Chitinimonas arctica: one gene and its partner. The protein of the gene in region 1 binds, or shares a complex with, the protein of each later gene. Links are inferred from orthologs where the notes say so. Each region holds a gene or a part of one and is shown in the gene's direction. Other genes may lie near its edges. The genes, in order: mnmE and mnmG.

The links.
Region 2: the proteins of mnmE (region 1) and mnmG are in contact, whole or in part, in a solved structure (PDB 9HIP), measured with the Escherichia coli proteins. The link is inferred for Chitinimonas arctica from one-to-one orthologs.

Annotation. Positions count from the first base shown.
Region 1 is NZ_CP041730.1:2,460,040-2,468,002, forward strand. What follows is about bases 219-3,144. They hold mnmE (tRNA uridine-5-carboxymethylaminomethyl(34) synthesis GTPase MnmE), read left to right. Parts: upstream 219-969; coding sequence 970-2,319; downstream 2,320-3,144. Other genes in these bases: yidC (membrane protein insertase YidC), read left to right, coding at 219-886; FNU76_RS11170 (Re/Si-specific NAD(P)(+) transhydrogenase subunit alpha), read left to right, coding at 2,893-3,144. Outside these bases: more of yidC, read left to right, coding at 1-218; more of FNU76_RS11170, read left to right, coding at 3,145-4,023; FNU76_RS11175 (proton-translocating transhydrogenase family protein), read left to right, coding at 4,064-4,438; FNU76_RS11180 (NAD(P)(+) transhydrogenase (Re/Si-specific) subunit beta), read left to right, coding at 4,449-5,828; FNU76_RS11185 (CobW family GTP-binding protein), read right to left, coding at 5,840-6,919; FNU76_RS11190 (acetyl-CoA C-acetyltransferase), read right to left, coding at 6,916-7,963. UniProt on the Escherichia coli protein: Exhibits a very high intrinsic GTPase hydrolysis rate. Involved in the addition of a carboxymethylaminomethyl (cmnm) group at the wobble position (U34) of certain tRNAs, forming tRNA-cmnm(5)s(2)U34.
Region 2 is NZ_CP041730.1:2,702,042-2,714,870, reverse strand. Bases 7,955-10,945 are described here. They hold mnmG (tRNA uridine-5-carboxymethylaminomethyl(34) synthesis enzyme MnmG), read left to right. Parts: upstream 7,955-8,490; coding sequence 8,491-10,401; downstream 10,402-10,945. Other genes in these bases: rsmG (16S rRNA (guanine(527)-N(7))-methyltransferase RsmG), read left to right, coding at 10,398-10,945; FNU76_RS12240 (NfeD family protein), read right to left, coding at 7,955-8,338. In the rest of the region: FNU76_RS12270 (LysR family transcriptional regulator), read right to left, coding at 1-214; metE (5-methyltetrahydropteroyltriglutamate--homocysteine S-methyltransferase), read left to right, coding at 322-2,667; FNU76_RS12260 (ATP-binding protein), read left to right, coding at 2,827-4,308; FNU76_RS12255 (Fic family protein), read right to left, coding at 4,354-5,730; FNU76_RS12250 (exopolyphosphatase), read right to left, coding at 5,917-6,846; FNU76_RS12245 (SPFH domain-containing protein), read right to left, coding at 6,936-7,877; more of FNU76_RS12240, read right to left, coding at 7,913-7,954; more of rsmG, read left to right, coding at 10,946-11,039; FNU76_RS12225 (ParA family protein), read left to right, coding at 11,036-11,800; FNU76_RS12220 (ParB/RepB/Spo0J family partition protein), read left to right, coding at 11,808-12,653; FNU76_RS12215 (hypothetical protein), read left to right, coding at 12,776-12,829. UniProt on the Escherichia coli protein: NAD-binding protein involved in the addition of a carboxymethylaminomethyl (cmnm) group at the wobble position (U34) of certain tRNAs, forming tRNA-cmnm(5)s(2)U34.

The DNA of each region.
Region 1 (7,963 bases):
GCATTATTTCGCCACCGCCTGGCTGCTGAGCCCCAATGGCGGTGACAATGTCTGCGCCAAGCAGGCTTGTCGCTTCGAAGTGAAGTCGGTGGGTGATGGCCAGTACTATTCGGCCGGCGCCATCATCGACCTGCCGGCGATCGCCGCCGGCGCAACGGGCGGGATCACCGTGCCGCTGTTCGCCGGTCCGGAAGAAACCCGTGCCCTCGAAAGCGCCGCGCCTGGCCTGGTCCTGGTCAAGGATTATGGCTACTTCAAGGTGATCGCCGAGCCGATGTTCTGGCTGCTTGACCAGATCCACTCGCTGGTGGGCAACTGGGGCTGGGCCATCGTACTGTTCACCCTGGTGATCAAGTTCGCCTTCTACCCCCTCTCGGCCGCCAGCGCCCGCTCGATGGCCAAGATGAAGAAGCTGGCTCCGCGCATGCAGCAGCTTAAGGAACAATACGGCGACGACCGCATGAAGTTCCAGCAGGCCGTGATGGAGATGTACAAGAAGGAAAAGGCCAATCCGCTGTCCGGCTGCCTGCCCGTACTGATCCAGATGCCGATCTTCATCGGCCTGTACTGGATGTTGCTGGCCGCCGTGGAACTGCGCCAAGCACCGTGGATGCTATGGATCAATGACCTGTCGGTACAGGATCCTTACTACGTGCTGCCCATCCTGATGGCCATCACCATGTATGTGCAGACCCTGTTCAACCCGCCGAACGCGGATCCGATGCAGGAAAAGATGATGAAGATCATGCCGCTGGTGTTCTCCATCATGTTCCTGTTCTTCCCGGCCGGCCTGGTGTTGTACTACGTGATCAACAACGTCTTTACGATCGTACAGAGCTGGTACATCAATCGCCAGATCGAAAGGGCCGACACCAAGGCCGCTTGAGTGCGATTGATTGTTTGATCCGTCTCGACTTTGCCGCCCTAGGGCGGCAAAGTTGTTTCTATTCCCTGCCCATCGAGTTCGCCATGTCACTTTCGCCTCGCCGCGACACCATCGCCGCCATTGCCACCGCGCCCGGACGGGGTGGGGTGGGGGTGGTGCGCCTGTCGGGTGCCGATCTCGGCGCACTGGCAAGCCAACTGGCCGGCAAGCCGCTGCAGCCTCGCCATGCCCACTATGTCGATTTCCGCGATGGCGGCGGCGAGCTGATCGACCAAGGTTTGGCACTGTATTTCCCGGGCCCCCGCTCATTTACCGGCGAAGATGTGTTGGAGTTGCAGGGCCACGGCGGCCCGGTCGTAATGCAGATGCTGCTGCGACGCTGCCTGGAGCTGGGCGCGCGGCTGGCGGAACCGGGCGAATTCACCCGCCGGGCCTTTCTCAACGACAAGCTTGACCTGGCCCAGGCCGAAAGCGTGGCCGATTTGATCGATGCGGGCTCCGAAGCCGCTGCCCGTTCGGCCTTGCGTTCGCTGGCGGGCGCGTTTTCCGGCCAGATCAATGTGCTGGTCCAGCGGCTTATCGATCTGCGTATGCTGGTGGAAGCGACCTTGGATTTCCCCGAAGAGGATATCGATTTTCTGGAAGCGGCCGATGCGCGCGGCAAACTAACGGCTATCGCAGCCCAGCTACAGACGGTACTGGGTACTGCTCGCCAGGGCAGCTTGCTGCGTGAGGGCATGCATGTCGTCTTGATCGGCCAGCCCAATGTCGGCAAGTCCAGCCTGATGAATGCCTTGGCCGGCGATGAGGTCGCCATCGTGACCGATATCGCCGGTACCACCCGCGACACGGTGCGCGAACTGATACAGCTCGATGGCGTGCCCATGCATATCATCGACACGGCCGGCCTGCGCGAGACCGACGATACGGTGGAAAAAATCGGAATCGCCCGTACCTGGCAAGCAGTGGAGAAGGCCGATCTCGCTTTGCTGCTGATCGATAGCCGCGAAGGCATCACCGAGCACGACCGCGTCATTCTGGCGCGGCTGCCGGATGCGCTGCCGCGCCTGCACGTCTTCAACAAGATCGACCTGACCGGTGAAACCCTGGGCCAGGGCGAAGAGGACGGTCACCCGGTTCTGCGCCTATCGGCAAAGGCCGGCCTGGGCCTGGATGCCCTGCGCGCCAAGTTGCTGGAGATGGTGGGTTGGGGCGGCAGCGATGCCGGCGTGTTCCTGGCACGGGAACGCCACCTCGACGCCATACGCCGTGCCGATCAGCACTTGGTGACGGCCGCTGCGGTGTGGCAGCAAGTGGAATTGTTCGCGGAGGAGCTGAGGCTGGCGCAGCTGGCGCTATCGTCCATTACCGGCGAGTTCAGCGCGGATGATTTGCTGGGCGAGATTTTCAGCCGGTTTTGCATCGGCAAGTAGCGTGGAAATCGAAAGCGCCTGGCGAAAGGCGTGGCATAAGCATAGCTGCAGGCTTTCTACCTTGATCAAGCCATAGCGAACTATACTGCCCCCGACTCCCCTGGCTTGAGTGCACGCAATATTTCAGTGCGCCCTAGTGGAGCATTTGCCACAGCCTGCACATCCAGCCACGGCTTGGATCTTCCCAACGCTGTCAAAGCATGCTTGAATAGCGCAACCGTTCAAACGCTTGTTTGAAATAGGTGCGGCGCGTCACCGCGTGCCGCATGCAGTGCGAGTGGCCAAACGCCAAACGCTCCCGCCTTCGTCGCCATCCGCGGCGAGCAATCCCGGCCCTGTCACACAGGGCCGTCTTCACCGGTGTGGCCGCCCGTCCGGGTCGTCATGCCAAGCCTTATCTCGAACTAGACCAAGTCGCGTGCCATGCCGCGAGGGGACACCGTGACGCTCGTCTTAGGACCGCGCCGCGTGTTGTCGTTAGACAGGGGTTTTGCCGTTGCCAAATCAAACGTCCGCACGCCGGACCTGCCGATACGTTTGATTTGGAAATGGAACTGAAGGCGAGGAGCTTGCATGAAAATAGCGATTCCAGCGGAACGGGCCACGCGTGAAACGCGCGTGGCCGCGACGCCCGAGACGGTAAGGAAATATGTGGCGATGGGGCATACGGTCCAGGTGCAAAGCGGTGCCGGCCAGGCTTCGGCCATACCCGATGCCGCCTTTGCCGAGGCCGGCGCCACCATTGCGGCCGACTACGCCGCCACCGTGGCCGATGCCCAACTGGTGCTCAAGGTCAGGGCGCCCTCGGCTGAAGAAATCACGCCCCTGAAAAACGGCGCGGCGGTGATTGCCCTCTGCGATCCCTATCGCAATAGCCTATTGGCCGACTATGCGGCACAAGGCATCGATTTATTCGCCATGGAACTGGTACCCCGCACCACGCGGGCGCAGGCCATGGATGTGCTGTCATCGCAGGCCAATATCGCCGGCTACAAGGCGGTATTGTTGGCCACCGAGTTCTATCCCCGCTTTATGCCCATGATGATGACCGCGGCCGGCACGGTAAAGCCGGCGCGGGTATTGGTCCTGGGCGCCGGCGTGGCCGGCTTGCAGGCAATCGCAACCGCCAAGCGCCTGGGTGCGATAGTCGAAGCATTCGATGTACGGCCGGTCGCCAAGGAACAGGTGGAATCGCTGGGCGGTAAATTCGTGGAAGTCCCCTTGAACGAGGAAGAGAAGAAGCAGGCGGAAACCGCCGGCGGCTACGCCCGCGAGATGTCGGACGATTACAAGCAACGCCAGGCCGCCCTGGTCGACAAGCATGCCCGCAATGCCGATATCGTGATCACCACGGCCCTGATCCCTGGGCGTCCCGCACCCGTGCTGATCCAGCCCGAAACGGTCGCCGGCATGAAAGCCGGCAGCGTGCTGGTGGACCTGGCGGTGGAAAACGGCGGCAACTGCCCCTTATCCCGCTTGAACGAAGTGGTCATCACCGAGCAAGGCGTCAAGCTGATTGGCTATGCCAATCTGCCCGGCTTGGTGGCCGCCGATGCCTCCGCCCTCTACGCGCGCAATCTGCTCAATTTCGCCGGCCTGATCCTGGACAAGGAAAAAGGCTATGTGCTGAACCGCGACGACGACATCGTGGCGGCCAGCCTGGTGACGCACGGCGGCGAAGTCTTGTTCGGCCGCGCCGCTTGAACCGCCGACCCATCGAATTCATGCTTTCAGGGAGTTATCCATGAGCACCACCGAAAACGTCGCGCAGGCCGCGACGCAAGCGAGCCAGGCCGTTCAGCACCTGCCGGTCGAGCAGCTTGTCCAGACGCCCTTCGTGGCCACCTTCACCATTTTCGTGCTGGCCATCTTTATCGGCTACCACGTGGTTTGGAACGTTACCCCGGCACTGCATACCCCCTTGATGGCGGTAACCAATGCGCTTTCATCCATCATCATCGTGGGGGCGGTATTGCAGACCGTGCATATCGGTGGCGAAGCCATCACGCTGACTTCGGTACTCGGCGCCGTGGCGGTTTTTCTCGCCAGCGTGAATATCTTCGGCGGTTTCGCGGTGACCTCGCGGATGCTGGAAATGTTCAAGAAAAAGAAGAAGTGAGGGAGCGACCATGACCGCTATCGCGCAATACGCCGACTGGATCTACCTGATCGCCGCCGTGCTTTTCATCCTGACCCTCAAAGGGCTGTCCAGCCCCACCGGCGCAATCGCCGGCAACCGCTACGGCATGCTGGGCATGGGGCTGGCCGTGCTGGTCACCCTGGTATTGGCACCCAGTCCCAACTTTGTACTGATCGTGCTCGCCATGGTGGCAGGCGCGCTGTTGGGAACTTATCGCGCCAAGACCGTGCCGATGACGCAAATGCCGGAAACCGTGGCCATGATGCACTCCGCGGTGGGCTTGGCCGCCGTGCTGATCGCCTTGGCCGCCGTGCATAACGGCGACCAGCATCACACCACCGTGCAACGCATCGAGCTGTTCGTCGGCTGCTTTATCGGCGGTATTACCTTTACCGCCTCGGTGGTGGCTTGGGGCAAGCTCAGCGCCAAGCTGGCCGCCAAACCGCTCAAAGGCGGCTGGGTCAAACCCATGCAGATCGTCCTGGCGCTGGGCATGCTGGGGTTCGGTGCGCATTATTTCATCACCGAAAATCTGTGTTCCTTCTGGATCATGACCGGCTTTTCGGTAGTGCTTGGCTACTTCCTGATCGCACCCATCGGCGGTGGCGATATGCCTGTGGTGGTCTCGATGCTGAATAGCTACTCGGGCTGGGCGGCGGCCGGTATCGGGTTCACCCTGAACAACGCGGTGTTGATCATTGCCGGTTCGCTGGTCGGATCTTCCGGCGCCATTCTTAGCTACATCATGTGCAAGGCCATGAACCGGTCCCTGCTGAATGTGATCTTCGGCGGCGGTATGGGGGGCGATAGCGCCGTGGCGGCAAGTGGTGACGTGGTTCAGAAGCCATACAAGTCGGGCAGTGCCGACGATGCCGCCTTTATGATGGGGAATGCCGATTCCGTGGTGATCGTGCCCGGCTATGGCCTAGCCGTGTCGCGCGCCCAGCATGCCCTGCAGGAATATGCCCGGGCACTGTCGGAAAAGGGTGTCACCGTACGTTACGCCATCCACCCGGTAGCGGGCCGCATGCCTGGCCATATGAATGTGCTGCTGGCCGAAGCGGAAGTCCCCTACGAGCAAGTCCAGGAAATGGACGAGATCAATTCCGACTTCGCCAATACGGATGTCGTCCTGGTGATCGGCGCCAACGACGTGGTGAACCCGGCCGCACAGCGCGACAAGCAAAGCCCCATCTATGGCATGCCCATCCTGGATGCGCACAAGGCACGCACGGTGATCGTGGTGAAACGGTCCATGAGTGCCGGCTACGCTGGCTTGGACAACGACCTGTTCTATATGGACAAGACCATGATGGTATTCGGCGATGCCAAGAAGGTGGTGGAGGACATGGTCAAATCGTTGGCCTGAGTCTTGGTACGCTACGCCGATTCGCCATCCTCGCGGGTGGCGAACAAGGCGGCTTCGAACGTGGCCCAGTCGGCTTGCCGGCTGGCCACGATCAATTCGGCGCGGCAATCGCGCCGCCAGGCAATTTCACTCGCGCTGGCTTCGCCCGCGACCCAGTTGAACAGCAGCCAGCCGTGGTCGGTGTGAAATACGCCCTTTGCGCGTTGCACTGCCGGTAGGCCGAATGCCGTATGGTCATGCAGGCTTTGGAACAACGTGGCCAATCGTTCGGCGGAGAAGCGCTGCGACGCGTCCCACAGCCAGCCCCGACTGGTTTGGCCATCCCCGTGGTTATCGCGATATTGCACGGTAGGCCCGGCGTGCAATGCGGTCGGCATCCGTGTCCGGGTACCGCTGCGCGCGGATAAGCTGGGCGGGACACGAGCCACATACTTCGATGTCATTCCAACACCGTTACTGGTCGCATCCAGCAGGGCCGGGTCGAACTCACCCTGGCAACCCGTAGTCACGGCCAGCTTGGGTGGAAACATCGCGGCTGCCAAAGCCTGAAAACGGTCGATCTGCGCCGCATCGGCCCGGTCGCATTTATTGGCCACCAATACATCGGCCAAGCTCAGCTGGTCGCGCCAGATTTCGTGACTGGTGTAGCGGCTGTCGTCCAGGTGACGGGGATCGACCAGGGTAATGGTGGCGCGCAGGTCCAGTACCGCGGCAAGAAAAGGGTCGCGCAATACATCGATAATGCCGGCCGGGTGACCCAAGCCCGACGGTTCGATGATCAGTCTATCCGGCCGGCGGCTTTGCAGCAGCCGGGTCAGGCTGACCCGCAACATCGGGCTGGTGGTGCAGCAAATGCAACCACCCGGCACCTCGACCACGTTCAGGGTATCGCTGGCCTCGCTCAGGGCGGCGCCGTCTATACCCACCTCGCCGAACTCATTGACCAGCACCGCCCAATATTCGTCGGCTGGTTTGTTGGCCAGCAGGCGGCGTATGGCCGTGGTCTTCCCGACACCGAGAAAGCCGGTAATCAGATTCACCGGTACGGGCTGTCTAGTTGGCTTTTCGGCCATCGCTTGCTGGTCTTTCAAGGTTTTTCGACAATGGCGGCGATGCCCATGCCGCCGGCGGTGCAGATGGAAATCAGACCCCGCCCGCTGCCCCGCTGGTTAAGCAGCTTTGCCAGGTTGGCCAGGATGCGTCCGCCGGTGGCGGCGAAGGGATGACCGAAAGCCAGCGAACTACCATTCACATTCACGCGCGCGGGGTCGATGCTGCCCAAGGCGCCGGCCAAGCCAAGCCGTTCGCGGCAGTATTTGTCCGATTCCCAGGCCCGCAGGGTGCAGAGCACCTGCGCGGCAAAGGCTTCGTGGATCTCATAGAAATCAAAGTCTTGCAGGCTCAAGCCGGTCGCTTGCAACAAGCGTGCTACCGCCACGGTGGGCGCCATCAACAAGCCTTCGCCGGCAACGAAATCGACCGAGGCGGTTCTCACCGGACCCAGGTAAGCCTGTATCGGCAGACCACGCGCCTCGGCCCATTGTTCCGATGCAAGCAACACGCTGGATGCGCCGTCGGTCAACGGTGTGCTGTTACCGGCCGTCAAGGTGCCTTGGCCTGATTGACGGTCGAAGGCGGGTTTGAGCGTGGCCAGTTTTTCCAGGGTGGTATCGGGCCGCAAGTGGTTATCGCCACTCACGCCGGCAAAGGGCACGATCAGGTCGTCGAAAAATCCATTCTTCAGCGCCGCCGCCGCTTTGTGATGGCTTTCGAAGGCCAGTCGGTCCTGGTCCTCGCGGGAGATATGCCACTCCTTCGCCATCATCTCGCAGTGCTGTCCCATGGACATCCTGGTACGCGGCTCGCCCGCCCCGGGCGATTGCGGCTTCAACTCACCCAGGCGGAAACCCTTGAACGCCGCCAGGCGTTGGCCCAGGGTCTTGGCATTGGCGACTTTGATCAGGCGATGGGCAAAGCGCTGGCCGAAGACGATGGGGGCATCCGAGGTGGTATCGGCACCCGCCGCGATGGCACTGTCGATTTCGCCGCAGGCGATTTTGGCACCGAGTTGCGCCGCTGCTTGCAGGCTGGTACCGCAAGCCATTTGTACAGTGTAGGCCGTGGTGAGCGGCGAT
Region 2 (12,829 bases), 240 kb from region 1 along the record:
CCAGGGTGTGCAGGCGCTGGCCCGCCGGGCTGAGCTTGATAGGCTGCGACTTGCGCTCGAACAGGCTCAAGCCGAAATGATCCTCCAACTGCTTCAACTGATGAGAAAGGGCCGACTGGGTAAGGTTCAGCCGTTCGGCTGCCTTGGCCACGCCGCCCGCTTCGTACAAAGCGGCAATGGTGCGGAGGTGGCGAACTTCAAGTTGATTGTTCATGAGCGATATCGATGGAAAGTCGGAAAAAGATGCGCTTTGATCATAACGGCCCTGGTCGCATGATGCAAAGCATTCACTCACTCCGCTTATATTGATAAGGATTTCTCATGTTTACCACGCATACCCTAGGCCTGCCCCGCATCGGTAGCCAACGCGAACTGAAATTCGCCGTCGAAAAGTTCTGGCGCGGCGAACTGAACGAAAGCGGCCTGCGCGCATGCGGGCGGGAGCTGCGGCTGCGCCACTGGCAGTGGCAGCACGCGGCCGGTTTGCGCTTTGTCTCGGTGGGCGACTTTTCATTGTATGACCAGGTGCTCGATACCACCGTACTGCTTGGCGCCCCACCGGCCCGCTTCGGCTTCGATCCCGCCAAGCTGAGCCGGTCCCAGTACTTCGAACTGGCACGCGGCAATCCCGCCCAACCGGCCTGCGAGATGACCAAGTGGTTCGATACCAATTACCATTTCCTCAAGCCCGAATTCGACGGCGACACCCGCTTCGACGGTGGTCCGCAATGGCTGCTGGAAGAAGTGCGCGAAGCCAAGCTGGCCGGTTTCCAGCCCAAGGTGCAATTGCTGGGACCGCTCAGCCTGCTGAAGCTGGCCCGCGTGCAAGGCATCGCCCCCCTGGCGCTGCTGCCGCGCTTGCTGCCCGCCTATGTGCGCCTATTGAAGCAACTTGTCGCTGAAGGCTGCGAGTGGGTACAGCTGGATGAACCCATCCTCGGCCTGGACCTGGACCAGCAATGGCTGGCCGCCTTCGCTCCGGTGTATCGCGAGCTGGCCGCCGCCCACTCGCATATCCTGCTGGCCACCTATTTCAACGGCGTGGGCGAACATAGCACCCTGCTGACCAGCCTGCCGGTCGCCGGCCTGCATATCGACGCCGTACGCGCGCCGCAGCAGTTGGAAGCCTTCTCGGCCTGGCCTACCAACAAGGTGCTGTCGGTCGGTATCGTCGATGGCCGCAATATCTGGAAAACCGATCTGGACGCCGCGCTGGACACCCTTGCACCCTTGCATGCCCGGTTGGGCGACGCCTTATGGATCGCCCCCAGCTGCTCGCTGCTGCATGTCCCGGCCGACCTGGAGCAAGAAACCGAACTGAGCGAGACAATACGCGACGGCCTCAGCTTTGCCCGTCAGAAATTGGCCGAGCTGGCCACCCTGGCCCGTGCCCTGTGCCTCGGCCGCAGCGTCTGCTTCCAGTCCCTCGAAACCAATCGTACCGCCTTGGCACGGTTCCGCGCCCTGCCGGCCCGCAACGACGCGGCGGTAGCCGCCCGGCTGGCCTCGCTGCCGGAACTGGAGCGCGGGCTGGCTTATGGCGAGCGCGCGGTCCTGCAACGCGAACGCCTGCAGCTGCCGCTGCTGCCCACCACCACCATCGGCTCCTTCCCGCAAACCACTGCCATCCGCGCCCAACGCGCCGCCTTCAAGCGTGGCGAGCTGAGCGAGCGCGACTACCGCGAGGCCATGCAGGCCGAGATCGCGCAGGCGGTGGCCAAGCAGGAAGCACTGGGTCTGGATGTATTGGTCCACGGTGAAGCCGAGCGCAGCGATATGGTCGATTACTTCGCCGAACAACTTGCTGGCGTAGCGGTCTGCCGCCATGGCTGGGTGCAGAGCTACGGCTCGCGCTGCGTCAAACCGCCGGTGATCTGGGGCGACGTCAGCCGTCCCAAGGCCATGACCGTCGAGTGGACCCGCTATGCGCAGACACTGAGCAAACTGCCGATGAAGGGCATGCTGACCGGCCCGGTCACCTTGGTGCAATGGGCTTTTGTCCGGGACGACAAGGCGCGCGCCGAAGTGGCCCTGCAAATGGCGCTGGCCCTGCGCGACGAAGTGGCCGAACTGGACGCCGCCGGCATCGCCGCCATCCAGATCGACGAACCGGCATTCCGCGAAGGCCTGCCGCTGCGCCGTGCCGATTGGCCGGCCTATCTGGACTGGGCCGTCTGCGCCTTCAAGCTCAGCGCCGCCGGTAGCCGCCCGGAAACGCAGATCCACACCCATATGTGCTATTCGGAATTCGAGGATATTCTGCCGGCCATCGCCGCCATGGATGCCGACGTGATCACCATCGAAACCTCGCGTTCGGCCATGACCCTGCTGGATGCCTTTGGCGAGTTCCAGTATCCGAACGAAATCGGCCCCGGCGTCTACGACATCCACTCGCCGCGCGTGCCGGCGGTGGCGGAAATGACCGTGCTGCTGGAGAAGGCACTACGGGTGATCCCGGCCGACCGGCTGTGGGTGAACCCTGACTGCGGCCTCAAGACCCGTGGCTGGCCGGAAACCGAAGCTGCCCTGGCGAATATGATGGCGGCTACCCAGCAGCTGCGGCAACGCCTGCGGTCCGGTGAAACCTTCCAGGCTCAAGGCGCGACGACTGCTGCTGCGACCGCGGCAACAGGGCACGGCGGCGCTTGTTGCGGGCACGACGATTAATTTCCAGGAGCCTTGCAGGGCGGTGGTAGCCGATCCTGGCGGGATCGGCCGACCCGCCCTATAGCGTTTGTTCCCCGGGTCGATTTACTCGGAAATCACCAGAAAACACACTATTAATCGAATTTAGTTAAAGTATACTTACACTAAATGCATCATTTAGTGAGTATTCATCGCATGAAGGTGCCAAAGGAAGAACTCGTCGCTGGTCTTGCTCAATTCAACCCTTGGTGGAGAAATGAGAGCATTGCTGATCTTCCTGGATGGCGGCGGGCAGCCTTTCGCGAGTTGCACACATGGATGACCAGTCCGCCCGCGCCCCGGGCAGTGCTCCTCTCCGGCGCCCGGCAAATCGGCAAAACCACGCTGATACTACAGACGGTGGAGTCGTTGCTACGTGCAGGGGTACCAGCCGCAAACATCCTGTATGCGACTTTCGACCATCCGCTACTCAAGTTGGCCGGAATAGAGGCCGTGCTCGAAGCCTGGCGTGAACGTGAGCCCAAGGTCGAAGGACCGGAATACCTATTTCTGGACGAAGCCCAGTTCATCCGTGACAGCGGCACCTGGATCAAGCATCAGGTGGATTTTCGCAAGGATAGACGCATTGCCTTCACGGGCTCGGCGATGCCCCTGGTGGACGCCAGCCAGGAATCCGGCGTTGGGCGATGGCATACCATCCGGCTGACGACCCTATCGTTCTACGAATATCTACAAATAAAAAAGCTGTCGCTTCCCGAGTTACCCGGGCTGCGTAGCCTCCGCGATCTGTTCGATTGGACGCAATCCGACTTCTATCGCACGAGCGAAGCCGCCGCTGCCTATGTCGGACATTTCCACGAATATTTGGTGCGGGGAGGCTTTCCGCAGACAGCCCAGGTGGACAGCATAAATCAGGCACAAAGACTCTTACGCGAGGACATCATCGATAAGGTCCTCAAGCGCGATATGACCGCGATTTTCGGCGTGCGTCGCATACTGGATCTTGAGCACACATTCCTCTACCTCTGCATGCACGACGGCGGCTTGCTAGATATGGCCGACCTCTGCGCCAACTTGCAGATCAAACGCCCCACGGCCCAGAACTTTATCGAACTGCTTGAAGCCACCCACCTGATTTACCGCCTACCGCCCTACGGCTACGGCAAGGATGTGCTACGCGGCCGATTCAAGATCTACCTTGCGGATGCGGCTATCGCGCCGGCCGTCATGCTCAGAGGCAAAGCCGTCATCGAAGATGCCGCGGCATTGGGTGTTGCCACGGAAACGGCGGTTTTCAAGCATCTGTTTGCCCGCTACTACTCGCAAAACGTCCGCTTTAGCTACTGGCGCGGCAAGAAGGAGCATGAAGTTGATCTGGTCGCCGAAGTCAACGGCTCGACCATTCCCTTCGAAGTGAAATATCGCGCGCAGCACACCGGCCTGAGGGAGCTTAAGGGGCTGATCGAGTTATGCGAGCAGAAACATATCGCGCGTGGCTATGTGGTCACGAAGTCGCTCTATGACTTCGGCGTCATGAGCGGCTTGCCCCAACCCACCGCCGAGGACAACAAGCCACCTACCCAGATCATGCGCATTCCCGCGCCCTTGCTCTGCTATTGGATGGGTGCAATGGAAATTACGACCGAACCCGAACAAGATTAATGCTTAGGGCGACAACGATAGGGTTGGCGGGTCGAACGCCCCGCTCTACACAGCCCTTCGTAGGTCGGATTGGCCGCTGGGCAAGCCCGCCAACGCGATATAGGCCCTTTCCTTGGTACCCGCCACCTGGGCTTCCACCGCATAGCCAAACTGTGCGATTCGTTTCAGGTCTTCGCGGGCAGTATTGGCAGAGACGTTGTAATCGAATGCCACTTCCTTGGCGGTGTAGGGCTTCCCGGGGTGCTTTCTCATGCTCCTAAGCAACTCCAGCTGCCGGTAATTAAAATCACCTTTCGCTCCAAGCGACTTAAGCTGACTGGTAAATTCCAAGCGCTCCCTTTTTTTCTCCTTCACATAATCCAGAAACCCCTGCACGGCACGGTCAACAACATCGAGCTGGTGTGCGACGAAATACGTCAAATCAAAATCATCGTCCTCCACGTACAAGAAAGCCCGAAAATATTTCAACGGGGCCAGATTCAACAACCGGCTGATTGAGATGAACTCAAAAACCGAATAGCCACACTTAAGCATATGCCAATAAAAAATAGCGCGCGCCGTCCGCCCATTGCCATCGGCAAACGGGTGCTCATAGCCAATCATGAAGTGCAGAATGGTCGCCTTTACAATCGGATGTAAAAAGAAGTTCGCCTCTCCTCCTTCTCCATCATGGTTCATATTGGCAAAACGGCATAGCCTTTCCAGCCGCCTCTCCAATAGCGTTGCTTTTGGCGGCGTATGAAATACTTCGCCCTCCAGGTCTTCGATATAGACATCATCCGTCAATCTCAGCTCGCCGGGCACCGCATTGTTTTCACCGCACTTATCGATCGCAATGCGATGAAATTCTTTTATCAACTCCAGTGAAAGTGGATTCTGACCATTTTCCTTTACCGCCTGCATCAATTCGAAGTTATTAAAGATCATCTGCTCGCTTTTATTGCGAGGCTGCCGCCCTTCGCGAAGCATTTCCTTTGCAATACGCCTTGTCGTCGAAGCCCCCTCAAGCTGCGAACTCGTTATCGCCTCCTCCAGCAACGAGGTCGCCAAATAATACAGCTTGTCATAGCGATTGACCGTAAGCGGCGCTTCATCGCTAAATAATTCCTCGTCCTGTAATGGACACATCCGGTCTATCCTATGCAAAATCCTTTGCATGGGGTCCGGCATACATAGAAGAAACGATTTACCGTGCTCGGCGGCGAGTCCGATGGGACGCAGTAGCTGCAGGCGCGCAAACTTGACTGCCCACCACGCGACCTTCCGGTCATCCTCGGTTGGCCGGAAACGAAATTCGTGCCAATGCAGATAGCGGCCTTTATCGTCATAAGCTCGATACTTCCTGGCCAAGACGAGCAAGCTCTCTACCCCGGCCTCGTCGATCGGGCCATCCCACACAGGCGCTTTGGCAATGTTCTTCATGCAAACTCAATTTTTATAAATTGAGTTTTTATAGCGCTTCATCGATACTACAGCAACCGATAACAACCGACTTGCTATCGAAATTCGACCAGCAGTGGCTTCAGCAAAAGCACCAACCTTGCAGGGCACAACTCAACCCGCGCGGACAAAGATATCGCACGGGCCAGGAAACCGCTCTACGCAACCCTAGCCATCCGAATTGATCCTGGCAGTCAATTCCGCCAAGACCGTTGCCGCCCGATCATTCTCCACCTGGCAGGTCCCGGCCGCGCCATGGCCGCCGCCGCCGTATTGCAGGCAGAGCTCGCCGACATTGGTCAATGAACTGCGGTCCAGGATGGATTTGCCGATGGCGAACACGGTATTGAGCTTTTCGCGCCCCCACAGTACGTGGACGGAAATATTGGTCTCGGGAAAAAGGGCGTAGATCATAAAGCGGTTGGTGGCGTAGATCATGTCCTCGTTGCGCAGGTCGAAGATCGCCAGATTGCCGGAGACGCGGGTGCAGCGCAGCAGCTGGTCCTTGGCCTTGGGTTCGTGCTCGAAATACAGCTCCACCCGTTCGCGCACATCCGGCAAGGTGAGGATGTCTTCGATGCCATGGGTACGGCAATAGTCGATCAGGTCCATCATCAGCTGGTAGTTGCTGACCCGGAACTCGCGGAAGCGGCCCAAGCCGGTCCGGGCATCCATCAGATAGTTGAGCAGCACCCACCCTTCCGGACTGAGGATCTCGTCGGCGCTGAAATCGGCCGAATCGGCCTTGTCCACCGCCTCCATCATGTCTTCCCGCACCCGAGGGAAAGCCTTGCGTCCGCCGTAGTACTCATACACCACCCGGGCTGCCGAGGGCGCGCTGGGAATGATGATGTGGTTGTCATGCTTCTCGTTGCGCACCGTCTCGGACAGATGGTGGTCGAACGCCAGATGGATGCCCGGCACATAAGGCAAATTGGTGCTGATGTCGCCGGTGCTGACCTCCACCTTGCCGTCCTGCATATCCTTGGGATGGACAAACAGGATGTCGTCGATCAGGTCGAGCTCCTTGAGCAGCACGGCACAGACCAGGCCGTCAAAATCGCTGCGGGTGATCAGGCGGTATTTCTGGCTGGACATGGGTGCATCTCCCGGCATTAAAGAAGGCACTGAAAGATAGTTCGTCGCAACACGTTCCGCAGGCTCCCCGAGGGGAGCCGACAATCCAATTAACTGTTTTGCTGCTTCACCACATTCATCGCGGTCGCCACGATGCCGGCCACGTCGGCCGCATTGGTGGGTAGCAACATGGTGTTGCCTTCCTTGGCGATATTGGCGAAGGCGCCGATGTATTGCTCCGCCACCTTCAGGTTGACCGCCTCCATGCCGCCAGGCTGGCGTATGGTCTGCGCCACCATATGAATGGCCTCGGCGGTGGCGCGCGCCACCAGCTTGATCGATTCCGACTCGCCCTCGGCGCGGTTGATGGCAGCCTGCTTGTCGCCTTCCGAGGCGTTGATCATGGCTTGCTTCTCGCCTTCCGAACGCTGGATCGACGACTCGCGCTGGCCGGTGGCGATATTGATCTGCTCCTGCTTGCGGCCTTCGGATGCCGCGATCAAGGCGCGCTTTTCCCGCTCGGCGGTAATCTGCGCCTGCATGGAATGGAGGATCTCCTTGGGCGGGGTCAAATCCTTGATTTCATAACGCAGCACCTTCACGCCCCAATTCGCCGCCGCTTCATCCAGTGCGGCCACCACGCCGCCATTGATGTGGTCGCGTTCCTCGAAGGTCTTGTCCAGCTCCATGCGTCCGATGATGGAACGCAAGGTGGTCTGGGCCAGCTGGGTGATGGCGATGACGTAATTGGAGGAACCGTAGGAGGCGAGTTGCGGATCGGTGATCTGGAAATAGATGATGCCGTCTACCTGCAACTGGGTATTGTCGCGGGTGATACAGATCTGGCTGGGCACATCGAGCGGGATCTCGCGCAGATCATGGCGGTAGGCGATCCGGTCGATAAAGGGCATCAGGAAATTCAAGCCGGGATTGAGGGTGCGGTGATAGCGCCCCACCCGCTCGATGATCATGGCGGTTTGCTGCGGCACGACCTTCAAGGTCTTGGCGGCGAAGATCAATGCGACGACAAATAATACGATGGTGACGGACATGTAAGCTCCAGGGTCGATAGGTCTGGCCGAACGGTTCAAGCGCCGGTGGCGGGCGGTACCGGCGACACGATAAGGGTATTGCCGCGCTGGCCGACGATATAAAGTGTGCCGGGACGTTCGGCAAGCGGGGCGGCCAGCTCGGCGTCCCAGCCTGTGCCCCGGTAGCGTACGCGCGCGGTCAGTTCGCTTTTCCAGCTTTCCACTTCGACCCGATGGCCCAGATCGAGGTTGCCACTGACGCGTGACGGCCGGCTGATGGGATGGCGGCGCAGCCAAAGCGTACCGACCACCGCGCAGGCGGCGGCCACGCTCAACTGCGCCGGTACGGGCAATCCTGCCACCGCCGCCACGCCGCCAAGGGCGCAACAAAGGCTATAAACCAGCAGATAGAAGGTGCCGGACAACATTTCCGCACCAGCAAGCAGCAGGGCCAATACGAACCAAATCAGGTAATTTTCCATTTGTTATCAAGCATGCAGTCAGGTGTGAAAACGATTCCGTTATAGCGCGAGCGGCCCCGCTCGGCCAGCGTTACGCTGCGCGGCTGGCCGCGGGTGCCGGACTTGTCGTACAATGCAGCCCCCTTTGCCCTTCTTTTTCAGGCACTTAAGCGATGCGGTACCCAGAGAGTTTCGATGTGATCGTGATCGGTGGCGGACATGCCGGCACCGAAGCCGCCCTGGCCGCGGCCCGCATGGGCGTGCGCACCTTGCTGCTGACCCATAATATCGAGACGCTGGGGCAGATGAGCTGCAACCCTTCCATCGGCGGTATCGGCAAGGGCCACCTGGTCAAGGAAGTGGACGCGCTGGGTGGCGCCATGGCGCTGGCAACCGACCACAGCGGCATCCAGTTCCGCATCCTGAACGGCTCGAAAGGCCCGGCGGTGCGGGCGACCCGCGCCCAGGCCGACCGCATTCTGTACAAAGCCGCCATACGCGGCATGCTGGAGAACCAGCCCAATCTGACCCTGTTCCAACAGGCCGTGGACGACATCGTGGTCGAAGGCGACCAGGTAAAGGGCGTGATCAGCCAGATCGGCATCCGCTTCGATGCACCCACCGTGGTATTGACGGCCGGTACCTTCCTGGCCGGCAAGATCCATGTCGGCCTGCAGAACCATACCGGCGGCCGGGCGGGCGACCCCGCCTCGGTCACGCTGTCGGAACGGCTACGTGAATTGCAGCTACCGGTGGGCCGGCTCAAGACCGGCACGCCGCCGCGCATCGACGGCCGCAGCATCGATTTCCGGGTAATGACCATGCAGGCCGGCGACGAGCCTCGGCCGGTCTTCTCGGCGCGCGGCAGCCGTGCGATGCACCCGCGTCAATTGCCGTGCTGGATCACCCATACCAACCAGGCCACCCACGACATCATCCGCGGCGGTTTCGACCGCTCGCCCATGTTCACCGGCGTGATCGAAGGGGTGGGCCCGCGTTATTGCCCTTCCATCGAGGACAAGATCAACCGCTTCTCCGACAAGGACTCGCACCAGATCTTCCTGGAACCGGAAGGCCTCAACACGCACGAGTACTATCCGAACGGCATCTCCACCAGCTTGCCCTTCGATGTCCAGCTGGCCGCCGTACGTACCATCGCCGGCCTGGAGAACGCCCATATCCTGCGGCCCGGCTATGCCATCGAATATGACTACTTCGACCCACGGGCGCTGAAGGCCAGCTTCGAGAGCAAGGCCATCAAGGGACTGTTCTTCGCCGGCCAGATCAACGGCACCACCGGTTATGAAGAAGCCGCCGCCCAGGGCCTGTTCGCCGGCCTGAACGCAGCCTTGCAGGTGCAAGGCCAGGCCAGTTGGACACCGGCCCGCGACCAGGCTTACCTGGGCGTGCTGGTGGACGACCTGGTCACCCGCGGGGTGTCCGAGCCCTACCGGATGTTCACCAGCCGCGCCGAATTCCGGCTGCAGCTGCGCGAAGACAATGCCGACCTGCGCCTCACCGAGGACGGCCGCCGCCTGGGCGTGGTGGGTGACGAGCAATGGTCGCTGTTCAGCCGCAAGCGCGACGCCGTGGCAGCCGAACTGGAAAGGATGAAATCCACCTGGGTCAATCCGCGCCTGATCAGCCCCGAAGATGCCCAGCGCGTTTTCGGCCAAGCCATCGAGCGCGAATACACCCTGGAACAACTGCTGCGCCGCCCCGACGTCGACTACGCCAGCCTGCTGAGCCTGCCGGCGGCCGGCGAAGCGGTCGCCGATCCTCTGGTGGCCGAACAGGTGGAGATCCAGGTCAAGTATGCCGGCTATGTCGAGCGGCAGAAGGACGAGGTCGCCCGGCGCAGCGATATCGAGAATGTACCCTTGCCGGCCGAGCTGGACTACGGCAAGGTGCCGGGGCTGTCCAAGGAAGTGCAGCAACGCCTCAACCAATACCGGCCGGAAACACTCGGCCAAGCCTCGCGCCTGCAAGGCATGACACCAGCCGCCATCGGCATTCTGCTGGTGCAACTGAAACGCGGCTTCAAAGCCGTTGACGACAACGACACGACACAAAAGAGCGCATGATCGGGCATCGACAAGAACAACAGCTCAGGGAAGGCTTGGCCGAACTGGGCTTGCCGCTGGCCGACACCGCTGTTGAGCGGTTGCTGGCCTATCTCGGTCTACTGCTGAAATGGAACAAGACCTACAGCCTGACCGCCATCACCGAACCGGAGCGGATGGTTTCGCACCATCTGCTCGATAGCCTGGCTGCATACGCGCCCATCGCGGCGCACGCACCCACGCGCCTGCTCGACGTGGGCAGCGGTGGCGGACAACCCGGCATCCCGCTGGCCATCGCCCAGCCGGACTGGCATATCACCCTGCTGGACAGCAATCACAAGAAAACCGCTTTTCTGCGCCAAGCCGTGATCGAGCTGGGCCTCAACAAGCAGGTCGAGGTGGTCTGCGACCGCGTGGAGAACGTCCAGCCGGCGCAGGCATTCGACCTGATCACCTCGCGCGCCTTCGCCGACCTGGCCGATTTCAGCCGCCTGACCCGCCATTTGCTGGCGGACGGCGGCCGCTGGGCGGCGCTCAAAGGCGTGCAGCCCTTCGAGGAGATCAGCGCCCTGCCGGAAAATATCCACAGCGAGATTACCCCGCTGGCGGTGCCCGGCTTGGGCGCCGAACGCTGCATCGTGTGGATGACGCCCCGATGAGCCGGGTCATCGCCTTGACCAACCAGAAGGGCGGCGTCGGCAAGACCACCAGCGCGGTCAACCTGGCCGCCGCACTGAGCTTGGCCGGCCAACGCATCCTGCTGATCGACCTCGATCCGCAGGGCAATGCCACCATGGGCTGCGGCGTGGACAAGCACGGCCTGGGCCGGAGCGTCTACCATCTGCTGCTGGGCCATTCCGAGCTGAACGATGTGCGGGTCGCCACCGAACACGGCTTCGATATGCTGCCGGCCAATCGGGAATTGGGTGGCGCCGAAGTGGAGCTGATCGAGCTGGAGCATCGCGAAGTGCGCTTGCGCCTGGCGCTGGAGCCGGTCCGCCAGGATTACGACATGATCCTGATCGACTGCCCACCCGCCCTGAATATGCTGACCCTGAACGGTCTGGCGGCCGCCGACGGCGTGATCATCCCCATGCAGTGCGAATACTACGCACTGGAAGGATTGACCGACCTGGTCAACACGCTGCGCAAGGTGCGCCTGGCCATCAATCCCAAGATCGAGATCGACGGTCTGTTGCGGACCATGTACGACCCGCGCAGCACCCTGGCGCAACAAGTGGTGGCGCAACTGGCGCAGCATTTCGGCGACAAGGTGTTCCGTACCGTCATCCCGCGCAATATCCGGCTGGCCGAAGCCCCGAGCTTTGGCCGCCCGATCTTCGCCTACGACAAATCCTCGCGCGGTGCGCTGGCTTATCAAGAGCTGGCTACCGAGCTGCTGCAGAGATTCGGAAAGTAAAAACGATATGGCCAAGCTGAAAGGTCTGGGTCGCGGGCTGGATGCCTTGTTGGGCGCCACCGCACCGGTCGAGGAAAAGCTGCAAACCCTGCCCGTCCACTATCTGCAGCCGGGCAAATACCAGCCCCGCACCCAGATGGACGAGCATGCGCTGGCCGACCTGGCCGAATCCATCCGTAGCCAGGGTGTCATCCAGCCGGTGCTGGTCCGCGAAGTGGGCGTGGATCGCTATGAGATCATCGCCGGCGAACGGCGCTGGCGCGCTGCCCAGAAAGCCGGCCTGACCGATATCCCGGCCGTCATCCGCAAGGTGTCCGACGAAGTCGTCCTGGTGATGGCGCTGATCGAGAATATCCAGCGCGAAGACCTCAACCCGCTGGAAGAAGCCATCGGGATGCAAAGGCTGATCGACGAGTTCGGCATGACCCACGAAGCGTGCGCCCATGCGGTGGGCAAATCGCGCTCGGCGGTTACCAATCTGCTGCGCCTGCTGAACCTGGCCGATCCGGTGCGCGAACTGCTGCTGCAGGGCGCGCTGGACATGGGCCACGCCCGTGCGCTGCTCACCTTGCCGCTGCTCAAGCAGATCGAGATGGCCAAGCTGGTAGCCGAAAAAGGCCTGTCCGTGCGCGAAACCGAGAAGTTGGCGCAAGCCCTGCTGGCCGGCCAGCCCACGCCGGCCACTGCCAGCAAGAAGCCCGACCCCGACCTGGCCCGCCTGCAGGAAGACCTGTCAGACAAGCTGGGCGCCCGGGTACAGATCGCCACCGGCAGCAAGGGGCGCGGCAAGGTCACCATCGAATATGGCTCGCTGGACCAGCTCGATTCGCTGCTGAGTCTGCTACGCCAGTAGCCCCAGCCCCATCATGGGGCAGCCACAGCGCCGCCAGGTAGTCGATCGAGATCGATTACATTTTGAAATTTACCCGAAAAAACAGGCCATTAGGCTCTGCATCGGGGCAGCCGACTTGACCAATGCACCAAGAGAAAGCTAATATCCGCGGGTTTTCGACTGCCTTGTCACCGGCA